2 regions of the Micromonospora inyonensis genome follow, and region 2 is predicted to be linked to the other one. Evidence: riboswitches for the same ligand, from Rfam matches in the RefSeq annotation. Region 2 holds a riboswitch; the other holds the start of a gene.

Region 1 (8,562 bases), on a different contig from region 2:
CCCGCTCGACAAGGACGGGATCAACTACATCGACTACAAGGACACCGCGCTGCTGCGCAAGTTCATCTCCGACCGCGGCAAGATCCGCGCTCGGCGGGTGACCGGCGTCACCTCGCAGCAGCAGCGCCAGATCGCTCGTGCGGTCAAGAACGCCCGTGAGATGGCGCTCCTGCCGTACACGGCCACCACCCGCTGAGAGGAGGCACCGAAATGAAGATCATCCTGACGCAGGAGGTGTCCGGTCTCGGTGCCCCGGGCGACATCATCGAGGTCAAGGACGGCTACGGCCGGAACTACCTGCTTCCGCAGGGCTTCGCGATCGCCTGGACCAAGGGTGCGGAGAAGCAGGTCACGGTGATCAAGCGGGCCCGCTCGGCCCGTGAGATCCGCGACCTCGGCCACGCCAGCGAGGTCAAGACGCAGCTCGAGGGCCTGAAGGTCAACCTGACGGCCCGCGCCGGTGACGGCGGGCGGCTCTTCGGCTCGGTCACCCCGGCCGAGATCGTCGACGCCGTCAAGGCGGCCGGCGGCCCGACCCTCGACCGGCGTCGGCTGGAGCTGCCGGGTCACATCAAGTCGCTCGGCTCGTACCCGGTGCGGATCAAGCTGCACCCCGAGGTCACGGCCAAGTTCGACCTGAACGTGGTCCAGAGCAAGTAACCACGGCACCACCTGCGAGAGGCCCGCACCGAGCCGGTGCGGGCCTCTCGGCGTACGGGGGTGCCGCGGGCGGCGGTCCTCCTCCGGGCAGTCCACCCAGAGAGGTGGCCGGATCAGCCGATCGGCTCGCCGGTCACCGCGCTGATCAGCACCGTGGACAGCCCCCGCCCACCACCGACGACGCCAACGCCAGCGTCGCCGTACGCCACGTCGTCCCGATTCGCCGTAGCAGCACCGCCACCAGCAGACTCGTCGCCAGCGCCAGCCCGAACCGTGGCCCCCCGGAGACGAACGACTCGATCGCGTGTGACTGCGGCGAGTCGCAACCGGCACCGGTGAGGTCCGTGACACAACCGGCCGGGGCCTGACCGCTCAGCGTGAGCAGCCAGACGAAGACCGCCAGCGCCGGCAGCAGGTAGCAGCCGACGGTGTAGAGCAGCGATCGGATCCCGCCGGCCGGATCCGGATCGAGCAGGTCCTCCTCGATCCGGCGGGCCTGAGGCACCGCGACCACCCGACCCGGACGCGGCCGTGCCCCGGCAGCTGGATGACCCGGCAGCCCACCGGGCGACAGCACCGGGGCCGGGCCGCGCGAGGTCACCGGCGCACCCGACGACACCGGTGCGGGGGCGGGACGATGCTGCGGCGCCGGACCCGACCCGGGCCATGCGGGCACCGCCGGGGACCGGGGCGCGGACTGCGGCGTCCCCATCCACCGGGGGTCGTCGCCGGAGAGCCGGGTACCGGGCCAGAAGCCCTCGGATGACTCCGGCGAGGACCAGGCCCCCGGCTCACGGTCCCGCCGCCGGGGCTGGCCGCTCGCCCACTGCCCAGTGTCGGTGAACTCCGACCACCGGTGGCCGCCGTCCGACCACCCGCCACGCCCGGGAGCCAGCGGCCGGTCCCAGCCGTGGACACCCGAGGCATCCCACGGATCCGGCGACACCGCCGGCTCCCGGTCCGGCCGGTGCCACGCTCCAGGATCCCGGGCCGCCCACTCCGGATCGGCCTCCCGTGACCGGGGCCCGTCCGCCGAGTGCCGGCTCCGTCGGGTCGGTTCTCCCGTGGCACCCCGCTGATGTCGCAACCGGGGCGGCTGCCAGGGCATTTCCTCGGGCTGTCCAGCCGGCCCGAGCGGACCTTCCACCCCGGCCGGCCACACCGCGGAACGGGGCGACGGCGGACCACTGTGCCGGCTCGGTGGTGGACCCGCAGGAGGATCGTCCCGTACAGGCTCCGCCCGGCGGCTTCCGACGTACCCGGACGGGTCTTCCACCCGCCGCCCCCGATACTGCTCCGACCAGCCGGCACCGGGAATCGACACCTCACCGCCCGCCGGCTCCTGCCAGCCCGTCGGCCCGGCGCCCCACCGCCCGTTGCCCCGCCAGCCGAGATCGACCGGGACCCGCTCCTCGCCCGGCGCGTCGTGCCGGTGCCGGCCGCCACCACCCGGATCCGGGACGGACCCGTCCCGCGCCCACCGGGGCACGTGCTCGCCGACCACCCCCGCCCGCTCGTGCTCCGCAGTGGGGGGTCGGCTGCTCGTCCAGTGGTCGGCGGGGAAGGACGGCTCCGGCTCGGCCGGATCACTCCAGGGGAACATCGGCGCACGCTCACGCGAGCTGACCTCATGCGCCCAGTCCCGGTTGCTCACGGCCGGAGCGTGACCCTTCTCCACGAAGTGCGATCCGCTCCGCCAGGCGGAGCCGATGTCCGAGATAGTACGGGACGATGCCGGGCCCGATCGGCCGGGAAAATCTTCCTCCACAGGCTGTGTGCAGAGTTCTCGCAGCTCAAGGCGATTGTGACCTGGATTACCCGCGAGTTATCCACAGTTTGTGCACAAGCTGCACACACCCAGAGGCGTCCTGTCCACAGGTTGTCCCGAGGCTCGTCCACCGGGTTGCTTGAGCCCTTCACCTCGGGTTCCGTATGGTTGGCCCCCGACCGGCCCCACGATGGCCCCCGATCGCCGGACCGGTCGGCGGCGAGCCGCCACGCCGGTGGCCGGCCGGACGCGATCCGACGCAGCGGAGGGGGGAGCCGGTGTCGGTCACCGACGACAGGCGAACAGAGTCCCGGGCCAACGGGCAGCCACCCACTCCGGCCCCGCGGGACGGGCAGTTCGACAAGACCCCGCCCCAGGACGTCGCCGCCGAGCAGTGCGTACTCGGCGGAATGCTGCTGTCCAAGGACGCCATCGCCGACGTCGTCGAGATCCTCAAGACCCACGACTTCTACCGGCCGATCCACGCCACCATCTTCGACACCATCCTGGAGATCTACGGCCGCGGCGAGCCGGCCGACCCGATCACCGTCGCCGCTGCCCTGGCCGACTCCGGCGACCTGGTCCGCATCGGCGGTGCCCCCTACCTGCACAGCGTGATCGCGAGCGTGCCGACCGCGGCCAACGCCGCCTACTACGCCCGGATCGTCGCCGAGCGGGCCGTGCTCCGCCGGCTGGTCGAGGCCGGCACCAGGATTGTCCAGCTGGGCTACGGCACCGCCGCCGGCGGCAGCCGCGACGTGGACGACGTGGTCGACCTCGCCCAGCAGGCCATCTACGACGTCACCGAGAAGCGGGTCAGCGAGGACTTCGCCGTCCTCGCCGACATGCTCCAGCCCACCCTCGATGAGATCGAGGCGGTGGGTGCGCAGGGCGGCGTGATGACCGGCGTGCCGACCGGCTTCAGCGACCTGGACCGTCTGCTCAACGGCCTGCACCCCGGCCAGTTGATCATCGTGGCAGGAAGGCCCGGTCTGGGCAAATCAACGGCAAGTATGGATTTTGCCCGAAATGCTGCTATTCGGGCGAACCAGGCTGCCGCGATCTTCTCGCTGGAAATGAGCAAGGTCGAGATCGTCATGCGACTGCTCTCGGCCGAGGCGCGGGTGCCCCTGCACGTGCTGCGTAGCGGGCAGCTCTCCGACGACGACTGGACCAAGCTGGCCCGCTGCATGGGCGAGATCAGCGAGGCGCCGCTCTTCGTCGACGACACCCCGAGCATGAACCTGATGGAGATCAGGTCCAAGGCGCGACGGCTCAAGCAGCGGCACGACCTCAAGATGATCGTGGTGGACTACCTCCAGCTCATGACCTCGCCGAAGCGTACGGAGAGCCGGCAGCAGGAGGTCGCGGACCTGTCCCGAGGGCTCAAGCTCCTCGCCAAGGAGGTCGAGTGCCCGGTCATCGCGGTGAGCCAGCTGAACCGTGGTCCCGAGCAGCGTACCGACAAGCGTCCGCAGTTGTCCGATTTGCGTGAGTCGGGATCAATTGAGCAGGATGCGGACGTTGTCATACTTTTGCATCGGGATGACTACTACGACAAGGAGTCGCCCCGGGCCGGGGAGGCGGATTTCATAGTTGCCAAGCATCGGAATGGACCGACCGATACCGTGACCGTGGCCGCACAGCTCCATCTGTCGCGGTTCGTCGACATGGCGATCGTCTGACGGATCGTTTCCGTGCCCGGGATGCGATTCCGGGTCAGCGCACACCGAGCTGCCGGGTCGCCGCCTCCACCGTCTGGGCCAACAGAACCGCGATGGTCATCGGCCCGACCCCGCCCGGGACCGGGGTGATCAGGCTGGCCCGCTCCCGGGCGGACGCGAAGTCGACGTCACCGACGTTGCCCGGGTTGTAGCCGGCGTCCACCACCACCGCGCCGGGTTTGATGTCCGCACCGGTCAGGAGACGCGGTCGGCCGACGGCCGCGACCAGGACGTCGGCCTCCCGGGTGAGCGCGGAGAGGTCGGTCGTACGGGAGTGGCAGTAGGTGACCGTGGCGTCCCGCCCGAGCAGGAGCAGTCCGGCCGGTCGGCCCAGGATGGGGCTTCGGCCCACCACCACGGCGTGCTTGCCGGCCAGATCGACCCGGTACTCGTCGAGCAGCCGGAGGATGCCGCCGGGCGTGCAGGAGACGAAGCCGGGCAGCCCGAATCCCATCGCGGCGAAGGAACGCGTGGTGACGCCGTCCACGTCCTTCATTGGGGCGATGGCCTCGAAGGCGGCGCGTTCGTCGATGTGCGCCCCGACCGGGTGTTGGAGCAGGATGCCGTGCACCTGCGGGTCCCGGGACAGGGCGGTGATCGCCCCGACGAGTTCGTCCGTGGTGGTCGAGGCGGGCAGGGCGACATGTCGTGAGCGGATGCCGGCCTGCTCGCAGCGGTTGCGCTTCATCCGGACGTAGGTGGCGGAGGCCGGGTCCTCGCCGACCAGCACGGTGGCCAGGCACGGGGCGGTGCCGGTGCGTTGCCGCAGGTCTGCGGCGGTGGCGGAACTGGCGTCGATGATGCGCCGGGCGAGGTCACGGCCGTCCATCAGCCGGGCCGGATGCGTCTGGGCCATGGGGCACTCCTGAGCCTCGTGGAGGGTCGCCCAGGCGTACGGCATCGACGGTCGTCGGGCCGCTCCCCGGTGGTGCTCCACCTCAACGCCAGTAACGGACCGTCCACACTGTACTCGCCGGTGGGGCCTTGTTCAGCCCAGCAGCGGGAACCAGCCGGCGACCTCGCCCAGGTCCGCCCGGTCGGCGTCGGTGAGCGGGATCCGGCCGGTCGCTTTCAGCAGGTACTCCTCGTCGGTCCAGCTGGCGGGCCGGACCGCGTCGTCGCTGAGCAGGCCGTCCATCGTCGTCACCGCCACGGTACGGGCCAGCGGGCCGGGGCCCGGCGCGTCGGGCAGGTCGACGGTCAGGTCGAGGTGGTGCACCGCCGCCTCGGTGGTCAGGGTGGCGAGCAGGTCGGCGACGCGCAGCACGTGCCCCTGGGTGGTCACCAGGTGCTCCGGGTCGGCGGCGGTCGCCGCGCGGACGGCGGCCGGGGCGGTCTCGGTCCAGAGCCGGACCACTCCGACGGGACGGTCGAAGGCGGCGGCGGACCGGCGGGCCCACCAGGCGTGCCGGGCGGATTCGCCGTCGTCGGACGGGAACGACCGCCAGTAGCTGACGTCGTCGGAGTCGACTGGGCCGTCGGCGGGGCTGGCCAGGGCGACCAGGGCGCGTTGGGCGTCACAGAGCAGGTGGAAGAGCAGGTCGGCGACGAGCCAGCCCCGGCAGCGGGTGGGCCGTTGCAAATCGTGGTCGTCGAGGTGACCGACGACCGCGCTGATGCCCGCGTACGCCTCGGCAAGCGCCTCGTGCGGCCGGAACTCGGTCATGGTGCCGAGCGTCGCACGGCTGGCGGTGCTCCGCGCGGCGGCGGGGCGACCGGACCGGCGGGTTCCGGTCCGGTCGCCCCGGCGTGGGTCGGTCCGCAGGACCACGGGGTGGGTCAGCCCGGGAATGCCGGGCGGGTGGGCCGGCGGAGCGCCGGATGGATCAGCCGAAGAAGTCGCCGAGGAAACCGTGCTGCTTCTTGCGGCGGTAGTGCCCGTGGTAGCCGTAGTGCTGGTGGCCCTGGCCGCCGTAGGCGGGTGCGGGCGCGGCCGGGTAGCCCGGCGGCGGGGGTGGGGGCGGGGGCACGGTGCCGTAACCGGGCTGGTGTGGCGCGGCACCGGGCGGCGGGGGTGGCGGAGGCGCGTACCCGCCGGGTTGGCCGGGGGTGTGCCCCGGTGCCGGGCCGGGGGGTGGAGGTGCGGCCGGGGTGGTGGCGTGCTGCTTGTTCCAGTTCGCCTCCGCCTCGAACAGCTTTTCGAGTTCGCCGCGATCGAGGAAGATCCCCCGGCAGTCGCCGCACTGGTCGACGATGACTCCGCTGCGCTCGTACTGGCGCATGTCTCCTTGGCACTTGGGACAGGTGAGCTGCATTTCTCGACGGTACCCGCTGGGCGTCAGGATGCCGCGGCGAGCGCTCCGGTGACTTCCTGGTCGGAGACCTCGTGGAAGTCGTCGTAGTAGCGGCTGACCGCGCCGAAGTCGGGGGGTGTCCGGACGGAGACCACCTGGTCGGCCTCGGTGGCGAGCATGTCGCACGCCTCCTGGGAGCCGACCGGGACGGCGACCACGACGCGGCGGGCACCGAGGTGGCGGGCCACCTGGACGGCGGCGCGGGCGGTGGCGCCGGTGGCGAGGCCGTCGTCGACGACGACGGCGGTCCGGCCGGTCAGGTCCAGCGGTGGCCGGTCGGCCCGGTAGAGCTGTTCCCGGCGTTCCAGTTCGGCCTGTTCGCGGCGGACGACCTCGTCGACCTCGTCGGGGTCGAGGCGGCCGGCCACCGCGTCGTTGAGGACCCGCACGTCGGCGGGGCCGAGTGCGCCGAACGCCACCTCGGGTGCCCAGGGCATGCCGAGCTTGCGGACCACCAGTACGTCCAGGGGAGCTTCCAGCCGGGCGGCGACCACCTGGGCGACCGGGACGCCGCCCCGGACGAGCCCGAGCACGATGACGTCCGGCTGGCCGGCGAGCCCGTCGAGCCGGTCGGCGATCGCCTCGCCGGCTTCGGCGCGGTTGCGGTACGTGGTCATGCCTCCGGTCTACGCCCTGTCGGCCGCTTCCGCAGGAGAGTCGGCCGAACCGGGGCGATCGGATTCCGCCAGACCGGGGCGATCGGACTCCGCGAGTCGGAGGGCGGGTGCCCAGATCAGGAAGGCGAGCGGGTAGAGCAGGTACCCGAAGCGGGTGGCCGGCATCAGGGCGATCGCGGCGAGCAGCCCGTACCCGCAGACGAGGGCGCCGGTGGCGGCGGTGCGGGGCGGTCGGCGCAGCAGGTGGACGGCGATGGCCAGTCCGGCCGCCACCAGGAGGCCGGCGGCGACGGTCCGGCCGGCGGGAAGGCCGGTGGCGACGAGGTGCCCGGGGAAGGGGGACGCGGCCGGACTGGTGACGAGGCCCTGGCCGAGGGGGAAGCGCAGCACGTTCTCGACCAGGGCGTCCCGGTCGACGAGGAGGGCGGGCAGGAGGGCGGCGGCGGGCAGGCCGAACGCGGCGGCGGCGAAGCGTCCGGCGGCGCGGCGGGTGACGGCCCAGAAGAGCAGGACGAGGGCGACCGGCCAGGCGAACAGCTTGAGTGCTCCGGCGAGGCCGACGGCGAGGCCGGCACGGCCGGGTCGGCCGGTGGTGGCGTGGGCGAGGGCGAGCAGGCAGAGCGCGAGGACGGGTAGGTCGTCGCCGCCGGTGGCGAGGGTGAGCGCGCAGATCGGCAGGACGGTGGCGGCCTGGACGGCGCGCAGCAGGGCGGCGTCGCGGCGGGCGCGGTGCCGGGGGGTGCCGCCGGCGAGGGTGCCGCCCCCGAGGCCGCCGCCGGCGCCGAGGGCGCCGGTGCGGAGGGCGCGGACGGCGAGAGCGAGGACGAGCGCGGTGGCCAGGGCGAACCAGATCCGCGCGTCGGTCCACCAGGCGTCGAGGGCGGCCCGGGGCAGGCCGAAGAGGGCCATGCCGGGTTGGTACGGGGTGTAGCCGAGCAGCTGTTCGGCCGGTGGCAGGGCGGCGATGGCGTCGTGGCCGAGGTAGGGGGTGCCATCGTGGAGCAGCCGCGCGCCGGAGTGCTCGACGACGACGACCTCCTCCTGGGCCCGGTCGGTTCGTCCGGCCGACCGCTGCACGGCCTGCCAGCCGAGCGGGAGGAGTGCGGTGGTCGTCCAGGTCAGGACGGTGACCGCCGAGCGGGCCGTGGTGCCGGCCAGTGGGCTGTCGGGGTGGCGTCGGTGGGCGAGGAGTTGACCGGTCGCGAGGAGGGCCGCGACCAGGTAGCCGATGGCTGCGACCGCACCCCAGGCACGGTGGGACGGGAGGGTGGAGGTGACGGCGGTGATTCCGGCGAAGGCGGCCGAGACGGCGTAGAGGCCGAGGTCGAGGGGGAGCCCGCCGGCCGCGCCGTCGATCGCCTGCCAGGTCCGGCGGGCGCGTGGGGCGGCTGGCCCGACGGCGGGTGTGGAGCTGCTGCGGGGCGCGGGCCGACTGGTCACCCGGGAGAGTGTGGCAGACGGTCGGTCCGGTTCCGTCCGTTCGGTCGGCGGCCGGGGGC
Region 2 (8,562 bases):
GGGTCACCACCCGGTTGAGCCCCTCTTCCCGGCCGACGGCACGGCCCGGCTGCCCACCCTCAAGGCGCTCGACGAGTGGGGCCGGGTGGTCTACCTCGGCTCGTTCGCCAAGACCGTGCTGCCCGGCGCCCAGGTCGGCTACGTCCTGGCCGACCAGCGGGTCTGGGGTGCCGACGGGACGGTGGGGCTGCTCGCCGACCAGCTGGCCAAGATCAAGAGTATGGTCACCGTGAACACCTCGCCGATCGCCCAGGCGGTCGTCGGGGGCCGGCTGCTGGCGCACGGGTGCAGCCTGGCCCGGGCGAACGAGCGGGAACGCGCGGTCTACGCCGGCAACCTGCGGCACCTCACCGCCGGCCTGGCCCGGCGGTTCCCACCGCCGTCCCCGGTGCGCTGGAACGTCCCCGCCGGCGGCTTCTTCGCGGTGGTGACCGTACCGTTCCCGGTCGACGACGCGCTGCTGGCCCGTTCGGCACAGGAGTGCGGCGTGCTCTGGACGCCGATGGCCCACTTCTACGACGACACCGCCGCGGTCGACGCGCTGCGGCTGTCGGTCAGCGCGGTCACCCGCGAGCAGATCGACCTGGGCCTGGACCGGCTGGCCGCCCTGCTCGCCGATGAGATGGACCGACGCGGCGTGTCGGTGACCTGACGGCGGGCGCGACACGTCCCCGGCGGTCGGCGGGCTCCGCTGTGGACGGCGATAATGGAGCGATGGTCGCCTGGGAGTACGCACTACTGGTCCGCCGCTACCAAGGGCAGGGGCGCAGTTTCGAGGTCACGTTCATCTGGTACGGGCCGGACGGCTCACGCCGGGACGTCACCCCGTACGGCGACACCGCCATCGCCCACCTGAACCGGGTCGGCCGAGAGGGGTGGGAACTGGTCGCCGCCGCCGAGGACGTCAACAACGTCCAGGGCAGCACCGAGGTGCACCGCTACCACCTCAAGCGGCCGATCACCATCTGACGCGCGGCGGGGGCGGTGCCGGACCCGGCACCGCCCCCGCGCGTCCGCCGCGTCAGCCCAGGTCGACGGTGGGGTAGAGCGGGAAACCGGCGACCAGGTCGCTGGCCTGCTTGGCGATCCGCTCGGACACCGCCGGCTCCAGGGTGTACTTCGCCTTCGACGGCGTGCCGTCGGCGTTCGACCCCGGGCGGGTCTGGCTCAATACGGTGTGGATCAGTTCGGCGGTCTCGTCCATCTGGTCGGTGCCGAGGCCCCGGGTGGTCAGTGCCGGGGTGCCGATGCGGACGCCGGAGGTGTACCACGCGCCGTTCGGGTCCTGCGGCACGGCGTTGCGGTTGGTCACGATGCCGGAGTCCAGCAGGGCCTGCTCGGCCTGACGGCCGGTCAGCCCGTAGCCGGTCACGTCGATGAGCACCAGGTGGTTGTCGGTGCCCCCGGTGACCAGGGTGGCCCCCCGCCGCAGCAGCCCCTCGGCGAGGGCCTGGGAGTTGGCGACGATGCGCTGCGCGTAGTCGGCGAAGTCCGGGCGGCGGGCCTCGGCCAGGGCGACCGCCTTGGCGGCCATCACGTGCGGCAGCGGGCCGCCGAGCACCATCGGGCAGCCCCGGTCCACCTGCTCGGCCAGCTCCGGGCCGCAGAGCACCATGCCGCCGCGCGGTCCGCGCAGCGACTTGTGGGTGGTGGTGGTGACGATGTGCGCGTGCGGCACCGGGTCGAAGTCACCGGTGAAGACCTTGCCCGCGACCAGCCCGGCGAAGTGCGCCATGTCCACCATGAAGGTGGCGCCCACCTCGTCGGCGATCTCCCGCAGGATCCGGAAGTTCACCTTCCGGGGGTACGCGGAGTAACCGCCGACCAGGATCAGCGGCTTGAACTCCCGGGCCGCCTCGGCGACCTTGTCGTAGTCGACCAGCCCGGTGGTCGGGTCGGTGCCGTAGCTGCGCTGGTCGAACATCTTGCCGGAGATGTTCGGCCGGAACCCGTGGGTGAGGTGGCCGCCGGCGTCCAGCGACATGCCGAGCATCCGCTGGTTGCCCAGTTCGCGGCGGAGCGTGAACCAGTCGGCCTCGGTCAGGTCGTTGACGTGCCGGGCCTGCGCCCGCTTCAGCGCCGGGGCCTCCACCCGGTCGGCCAGGATCGCCCAGAAGGCGACCAGGTTGGCGTCGATGCCCGAGTGCGGCTGCACGTACGCGTGCGCGGCCCCGAACAGCTCCCGGGCGTGCTCGGCGGCGAGCGCCTCGACCGTGTCGACGTTCTGGCAGCCGGCGTAGAACCGGCGGCCGACGGTGCCCTCGGCGTACTTGTCGCTGAACCAGTTGCCCATCGCCAGGAGTGTGGCCGGGGAGGCGTAGTTCTCACTGGCGATCAGCTTGAGCGACTCCCGCTGGTCGGCCAGCTCGGCACCGATCGCGTCGGCGACCCGGGGCTCGACGGCGCGGATCACCTCAAGGGCGCTGCGGAATGCGGTGGACTCGGCGTTCGACGACGACGGCATGCGACCTCCAGTACGGTGCGGAAGGCCCAGGCGCTCGGCGTGCGTCCTCATGACGGGGCCGCTTCCCGATGGTGCTCCATCCCCACGCGCCAGTCACGGCCCACCGGTGATCCTACCGGGTCGGCCCGCCGGCCTCCGGCGCGCCTCCGCCGGGGCTGGAACGGGCCACGAGCGTCGACGCCGGGCGCGCGTACGCGGGGACGCTGGCCCCACGGGGGTGTCCGTAAGATCGGGGCCATGGTGGGGGAGGACGGCGGCAGTCTGGTCGCGATCAGTGATCTGCACGTCGGGTACGCGGACAACCGGGGGATCGTCGACGAGCTGCGTCCGGAGTCGCCGCAGGACTGGCTGCTCGTCGCCGGGGACGTGGGCGAGACGGTCTCGCACATCGAGCGGACGCTCGCCCAGCTGCGCGAGCGCTTCGCCAGGGTGATCTGGGTGCCCGGCAACCACGAGTTGTGGACCCCGGCCACGGACCCGGTGACCCTGCGGGGTGAGGAGCGCTACCGGCACCTGGTCGACCTGTGCCGCCAGCTCGACGTGGTCACCCCGGAGGACCCGTACGAGATCTGGCGTGGCCCGGACGGGCCGGTCCGGATCGTGCCGCTCTTCCTCGGCTACGACTACACGTTCCTGCCCGAGGGGATGGACCGGGAGGCGGCGCTCGCCGAGGCGCACCGCACGGGCATCGTCTGCACCGACGAGTACCTCCTGCACCCGGACCCGTTCCCGAGCCGGCAGGCGTGGTGCGAGGCCCGGCTGGCGCAGACCCGGGCGCGGCTCGACGCGCTCGACCCGATGCCGACCGTGCTGGTCAACCACTATCCCCTGGTGCGGGAGCCGACCCGGATCCTGCGGTATCCGATCTTCGCCCAGTGGTGCGGCACGACCGCGACGGCCGACTGGCACCTGCGCTACCGGGCCGCCGTGGTCGTCTACGGCCACCTGCACATCCCCCGCACCAGCGTTCACGACGGGGTGCGGTTCGAGGAGGTCTCCCTCGGGTATCCGCGCGAGTGGAAACGCCGCCCGAACCCCCCTCGACTGCGGCAGATCCTGCCCACCCCGCCCGGCGACCTACCGGAGTGGCCGGCGATCCAGCCACTCCGGTAGCCGGGCTCAGGCTAGGCGGTCAGCGCGTCGAGCGCCTTCTTCAGCGCCTTCGGCGCGGTCGGGGTACGCGGGGCGTCGGGGCGCAGCGCCAGCATGCGCTCACCGATCTCCTGCAACTGCTTACGGCCGAGCGCCTCGCGCACTTTCGGGAACCACTCCTGTTCCTCCTCCTCGACGTGGTGTGTCACGTTCTCGATCAGCACCGTGGTCTTGGCGACGAAGCGCTCGTCGTCGGCGTCCATGGTGGCCAGCTCGGCGCAGAGCACGTCGGCGACGTGGTGCTCCTCGTACGACTCCAGGATGTCGTCCTCCAGGTCGGGCAGGAGCCGGCGGATCTCCGGGTACATCACCTCGTTCTCGAGGTACGTGTGCACGGTCAGCGCCTCCAGGATCCGGGCCACCAGCTCCTGCCGTCGGCGCGGTGGTCCTTCCTGGGCGTCCTGGAACTCCCGGAACAGGCGACGCATCTCCTTGTGGTCTTCCTTGAGCAGCACGATGGCATCGGTGGACACCGTTGACCTCCTCGGATGGGCTGGTGACCACCCTGCTACCCCCTCACCCGGCCGGGCGAAACAGACCTCACCCGGACGGGTGAGGGCCCGGCGCGTTCCCGCGCCGGGCCCTCACGTGCTGCGACCCCGCTGTTACCGGACGGCCGCGTGAGCGTCGACCATGCCGGCGCCGTAGAAGCCGTTACGCGCCCCGCCGGAGCAGGTGGCGTCGTACTCGCTGCCCAGCAGCGGCACGGGGTTGTACACCCCGGCCGGGCAGGACAGCGGGGTGGCGGTGCGCTCCACGAACGCCGCCAGCTGACCCGGGTTCATCTCCGGGTGCGCCGAGGCGGCCAGGGCGGCCACGCCGGCCGCGTGCGGGCTCGACATCGAGGTGCCCTGCTTGTAACCCCAACCGTTGGTCCGGGTCGTCACGTTGAACGTGGTCGACAGGATCGCGTCGGAGATGGTGGAGGGGACACCCTGGGTGCGGAAGCGGGTGTCGCCGCCGGGCGCGGTCACGTCGACCACACCCTGCCCGTACGAGGAGTAGTAGCTCTTCGCCCCGGTCGGGCCGACCGCCGAGACGGTCACCACGCCCGGCGCCTCGCCCGGCAGGACGAGGCAGGCGCTGTTGACCTCACGCACCTCGGGCGTCCCGTTGTTCGGGCTGCCCGAGTCGACGTTCTTGTGCGCCAGGTCGTAGTTGGAGTTGCCGGAGGACGCCACGTGCAGTACGCCCTTGCTCTGCGAGTACCGGATGGCCCGCTGGACGGCCTGCCACACCGGACGCTGCCGGGCGTCGTTGCGGCAGTTCAGCTCCCACGGGTCGATGTAGTAGCTGTTGTTGGTCACCTGCATGCCGTGCTCGGCGGCCCAGAGAAAGCCGCAGACCGCCGCCTCGGGGAAGATGTAGCCGTCGTCGTTGACGACCTTGACGGCCGCCACCTTGACGCCCGGGGCGACACCGGTGACGCCCACGCCGTTGACGGCGGCGGCGATGGTCCCGGCCACGTGCGTGCCGTGGTCGGAGGTGGTCGGGTTCCAGGACGCCTCGGTGGTGTCCGGGGCACCGCCGACGCAGCTCGCGCTCTTGTCCCGCGCGATCTGGCTGGCCAGGTCCGGGTGGCTGCTGGAGATGCCGCTGTCCAGCACCCCGACCACGACGTTCGGGCTGCCGGCGGTGACCGCGTGGGCCTGCGGCACCTTGATCATCGGCATGTCCCACTGCTGGGCGAAGAGCGGTTCGCCGGTCGGGTCCGCGGTGGTCGCGGCGAGCCCGGTCAGCTCCACCGTCTCACCCTCGTCCAGCGCGGCACCCAGGCCGGCGGTGGAGGCCACCGACTCGACCCCGGCGCCGGCCACCTGCCGGACGAAGTCGGGGTTGGTCGAGCGGACCACCAGCACACCGATCTGGTCGTACGTGGCGACCACGGTGCCCTGCGCGGCGGTCGCACGGGCCACGGCCCGGTCCGTCGACGCGCCCTGCGGTGCGAGCACCAGGAACGTCGTCTCGGGACCTGCCGCGGACGCCGGAGCCAGCCCACCGGTGACGGCGAGGCCGACACCGAGCGCCACGGTCGAGGCCGCGGCAAGTGTCTTGCGACGGATGAACTTCACACACACTCCCAGGGGCTGTTCCCGCCGGTCGCGCTCCGCGTGCGAACGCGTCCGGCGGGGGCGGGCGGAATGCCCACTCTCGACTGACCAGAGTAGGGAGGCAGATGTGGCGTTACACACATCCGTTCGGTCAGGCGCGACCCGTCAGACGGTGACCGGTCCTCAGACGGTTGCCAGCACCTGCGGGATCTCGTCGAGCAGCTCCCGGGCCAGGAAGCCGATCCGGCCGTACCGGGGGATCAGCCGCTGCCCGCTGACCGCGTGCGCGAACGCCGCCCAGCAGGCGGCCTGTTCCGGACCCGCGCCCCGGGACAGCAGCCCGGCCAGCAGCCCCGCCCGGACGTCACCGCTGCCGGAGGTGCCCAACCCGGCGTCGCCGCTCTCCTCCCGCCACCGCCGGCCGTCCGGACTGGCGATGTGCCCGTACAGCGACACCACCGCCCGGTAGCGCCCGGCCAGCTCGGCGGCCTCGGCGTCGAGGTCGTCGCCGGGGTCGCGGCCGAGCAGGTGGCAGGCCTCGGTGAGGTTCGGGGTGAGCACCGCGGTCCGGTCCGCCCCGGTGAGCAGCTCCGGTTCGTGACTGAGGGCACCGAGGGCGTACGCGTCGAGCACCAGGGCCGTCCGGGGTCCCGCCGCGTCCAGCACCCGGTGCAGTACCGCCTGGGTCTCGTCGATGTCGTGCAGTCCGGGCCCGACGGCGACCACGTCGGCCTCGGCGACCAGTTCGTCCAGCCGCTGCGCGCGCGCTCCGGCGACCGCGCCGTCGCGGGTTTCCGGCAGTCCCACCACCAGTGCCTCCGGCACCTGGATGCTCAGGGCCGCCGCGGTCGACTCGGCGGCGGCCAGTTGCAGCACCCCGGCCCCGGCCCGCAGCGCGGCCACCCCGGCCAGCAGCACCGCCCCGGGGGTCACCCGGGACCCGCCGACCACCAGGACCGTGCCCCGGGTCTCCTTCCCGCCGGTCGGCACGGGCAGCGCCCAGTTCCGCAGCAGCCCTGGCGTGATCACCTTCGGCTCAGACCGGTTCGGCATCGACGCCCTCCTCCCGGGTCGGTTCGGTGCCCTGTTCCCGCAGGTGAGTGACGTCGTTGAAGACGGTCAGGTCGAGCCCGCCGTCCGGGCCGCGCCGCCATCCGGTGACCGAGCAGTTGCCCAGCCGGTGCCGGCGGGTCAGCTCGACCAGCTCCGGCTCGGAGATCGGTTCCAGCAGGTAGCGGAGCAGGAAGACCAGCGCCTCGTGGCCGAAGAGGGCCACCCGTCTGTCGGCGTGGTCGCGGCGCAGGTCGCCGAGGAGCGCGCGCAGCCGCAGTGCCACGTCGGCCCAGGACTCGCCGCCGGGCGGACGGTAGTAGAACTTGCCCAGCCGGGCCCGCCGCTCCGCCTCCTCGGGAAATCGGCTGGCCACCCCGTGCGAGGTGAGCAGGTCGAGTACGCCCAGTTCCCGGTCGCGCAGCCGTTCGTCCCGGTGCACCGGCACGTCCAGCCCGGCCAGGGCCAGCTCGGCGGTCTGCGCGGCCCGTCGGTACGGCGAGACCACCACGACGTCGGGGCGCTCGTCGTCGGGCAGCGCGGCCAGCCAGCGCCCGGTGGCCTCGGCCTGCTCCCGCCCGGTGGCCGACAGCGGCACGTCCGCGTCCCGTTCGGTGATGTCGACCAGGTCGGTCCCGGCCGCCTCGGCCCGGGCCGCCGCGACGTTCCCGGTGCTCTCCCCGTGCCTGATGATCCAGAGCCGTTGCAGTTCCGCCATGCGCGCCTCCCTACCCGGCGATCCGCCGCGGTAACCGGGCCGGATCCGGTGGCGGTCCGCGCGGCGCACGCGTGAACGGCCGGCCGGCGGGTAAGCGCGGGCCGACCGTTTGCGGCCAACCAGGGGAGGTGCACCGTGGCGACCATGATCAGGGAGCCGATGAGCCCGGTCAAGGACAAGAACTACGACCTGATCCACACGCTCCAGCTCTCGCTCGAGCACATCTGGCGGATGGAGAACTACATCGCCGACGCCGAGGAGCGGGGCGACAAGGAACTCGCCTCCTGGTTCCGCGGGATCCAGGAGAACAACCGCAAGGCGGGGGAGCAGGGCAAGCAGATGCTCATGGAGCGGATGCAGAAGGAAAAGGGATAGCACCGTACGCGACGGCGCGGGCCGGGACTGCCCGTGCCGTCGCGTGCGCCGGATCAGCCGCCGACGGTCAGGTGCACGGTCACCACCTCGCCCGGCTCGATCCCCTCCGCGCGGCGAACCGCGTCCCGCAGTGGCACGAGGTAGCCGCCGTCCTTGGGGAACAGCGAGGTCGTCCACCGGGTGTCGCCGACCCGCGCGGTCACCGGGATCATCCCCCAGCCGTAGGTCACCGCCGCCGAGGCGGCCTTCAGCGCGGCGCTCTCCGGCGCCGGCACTCCGACGAAGTGGTAGGGCGTCGGGCCCCGCCAGTACCGCACCTCGCCGCTGAACTCCAGCTCCATCCGGCCAGGATAGGGACCGGGTGCGACACGGTTCAGGCCCACGGGCTGTGCGTGCCGTCGAACTCCTCGAAGACCAGCCAGGTACGGGTGGACTTCACCCCCGGGATGCTCTGCACCTGGCCCAGCACCACGTCCCGCAGCGTCGCGTTGTCCGGCGCGCGGACCAGCGCCAGCACGTCGTGGTCGCCCCCGAGCAGGGCCGCGTGCGCGATGTAGCGCACCCGGGCCAGCTGCGCCGACACCTCCCGCCAGGTGTTCTGCTCGATCGTCAACGCGACGTACGCCGAGGTCCCCAGCCCGGCCTGCTCCGGGGCGACCTGCGCGGCGAACCCGGTGATCACCCCGTCGCGCAGCAGCCGCTCGACCCGCGCGTACGCGTTGGTCCGCGACACGTGCGCCCGTTCGGCGAGC

Evidence for each region. A riboswitch is a leader RNA that binds a small molecule or an ion and turns the genes downstream of it on or off. The one in region 2 is predicted to bind ZMP and ZTP.
Region 1: linked by a shared signal. The riboswitch ahead of GA0074694_RS06515 (bifunctional 5,10-methylenetetrahydrofolate dehydrogenase/5,10-methenyltetrahydrofolate cyclohydrolase) and the one ahead of GA0074694_RS23785 (glycine hydroxymethyltransferase) in region 2 are both predicted to bind ZMP and ZTP.

The regions. Positions count from the first base shown of each region.
Region 1 covers NZ_FMHU01000001.1:1,426,651-1,435,212, reverse strand. Annotated here, with positions in the region: gene rpsR (30S ribosomal protein S18) at 1-196, shown strand, start outside; gene rplI (50S ribosomal protein L9) at 211-660, shown strand; gene GA0074694_RS06525 (hypothetical protein) at 806-2,314, opposite strand; gene dnaB (replicative DNA helicase) at 2,707-4,113, shown strand; gene GA0074694_RS06515 (bifunctional 5,10-methylenetetrahydrofolate dehydrogenase/5,10-methenyltetrahydrofolate cyclohydrolase) at 4,148-5,008, opposite strand; ZMP/ZTP riboswitch at 5,030-5,114, opposite strand; gene GA0074694_RS06510 (maleylpyruvate isomerase N-terminal domain-containing protein) at 5,141-5,818, opposite strand; gene GA0074694_RS06505 (TFIIB-type zinc ribbon-containing protein) at 5,979-6,407, opposite strand; gene GA0074694_RS06500 (phosphoribosyltransferase) at 6,431-7,063, opposite strand; gene GA0074694_RS06495 (glycosyltransferase 87 family protein) at 7,073-8,503, opposite strand; gene GA0074694_RS06490 (putative bifunctional diguanylate cyclase/phosphodiesterase) at 8,500-8,562, opposite strand, start outside.
Region 2 covers NZ_FMHU01000002.1:2,084,509-2,093,070, reverse strand. Annotated here, with positions in the region: gene GA0074694_RS31125 (MFS transporter) at 1-7, opposite strand, end outside; partial or broken gene GA0074694_RS33200 (aminotransferase class I/II-fold pyridoxal phosphate-dependent enzyme) at 23-652, shown strand; gene GA0074694_RS23790 (hypothetical protein) at 715-969, shown strand; gene GA0074694_RS23785 (glycine hydroxymethyltransferase) at 1,022-2,464, opposite strand; ZMP/ZTP riboswitch at 2,482-2,571, opposite strand; gene GA0074694_RS23780 (metallophosphoesterase family protein) at 2,702-3,577, shown strand; gene GA0074694_RS23775 (hemerythrin domain-containing protein) at 3,589-4,089, opposite strand; gene GA0074694_RS23770 (S8 family peptidase) at 4,222-5,688, opposite strand; gene GA0074694_RS23765 (NAD(P)H-hydrate dehydratase) at 5,851-6,720, opposite strand; gene GA0074694_RS23760 (histidine phosphatase family protein) at 6,704-7,435, opposite strand; gene GA0074694_RS23755 (hypothetical protein) at 7,580-7,810, shown strand; gene GA0074694_RS23750 (DUF1905 domain-containing protein) at 7,864-8,151, opposite strand; gene GA0074694_RS23745 (Lrp/AsnC family transcriptional regulator) at 8,184-8,562, opposite strand, start outside.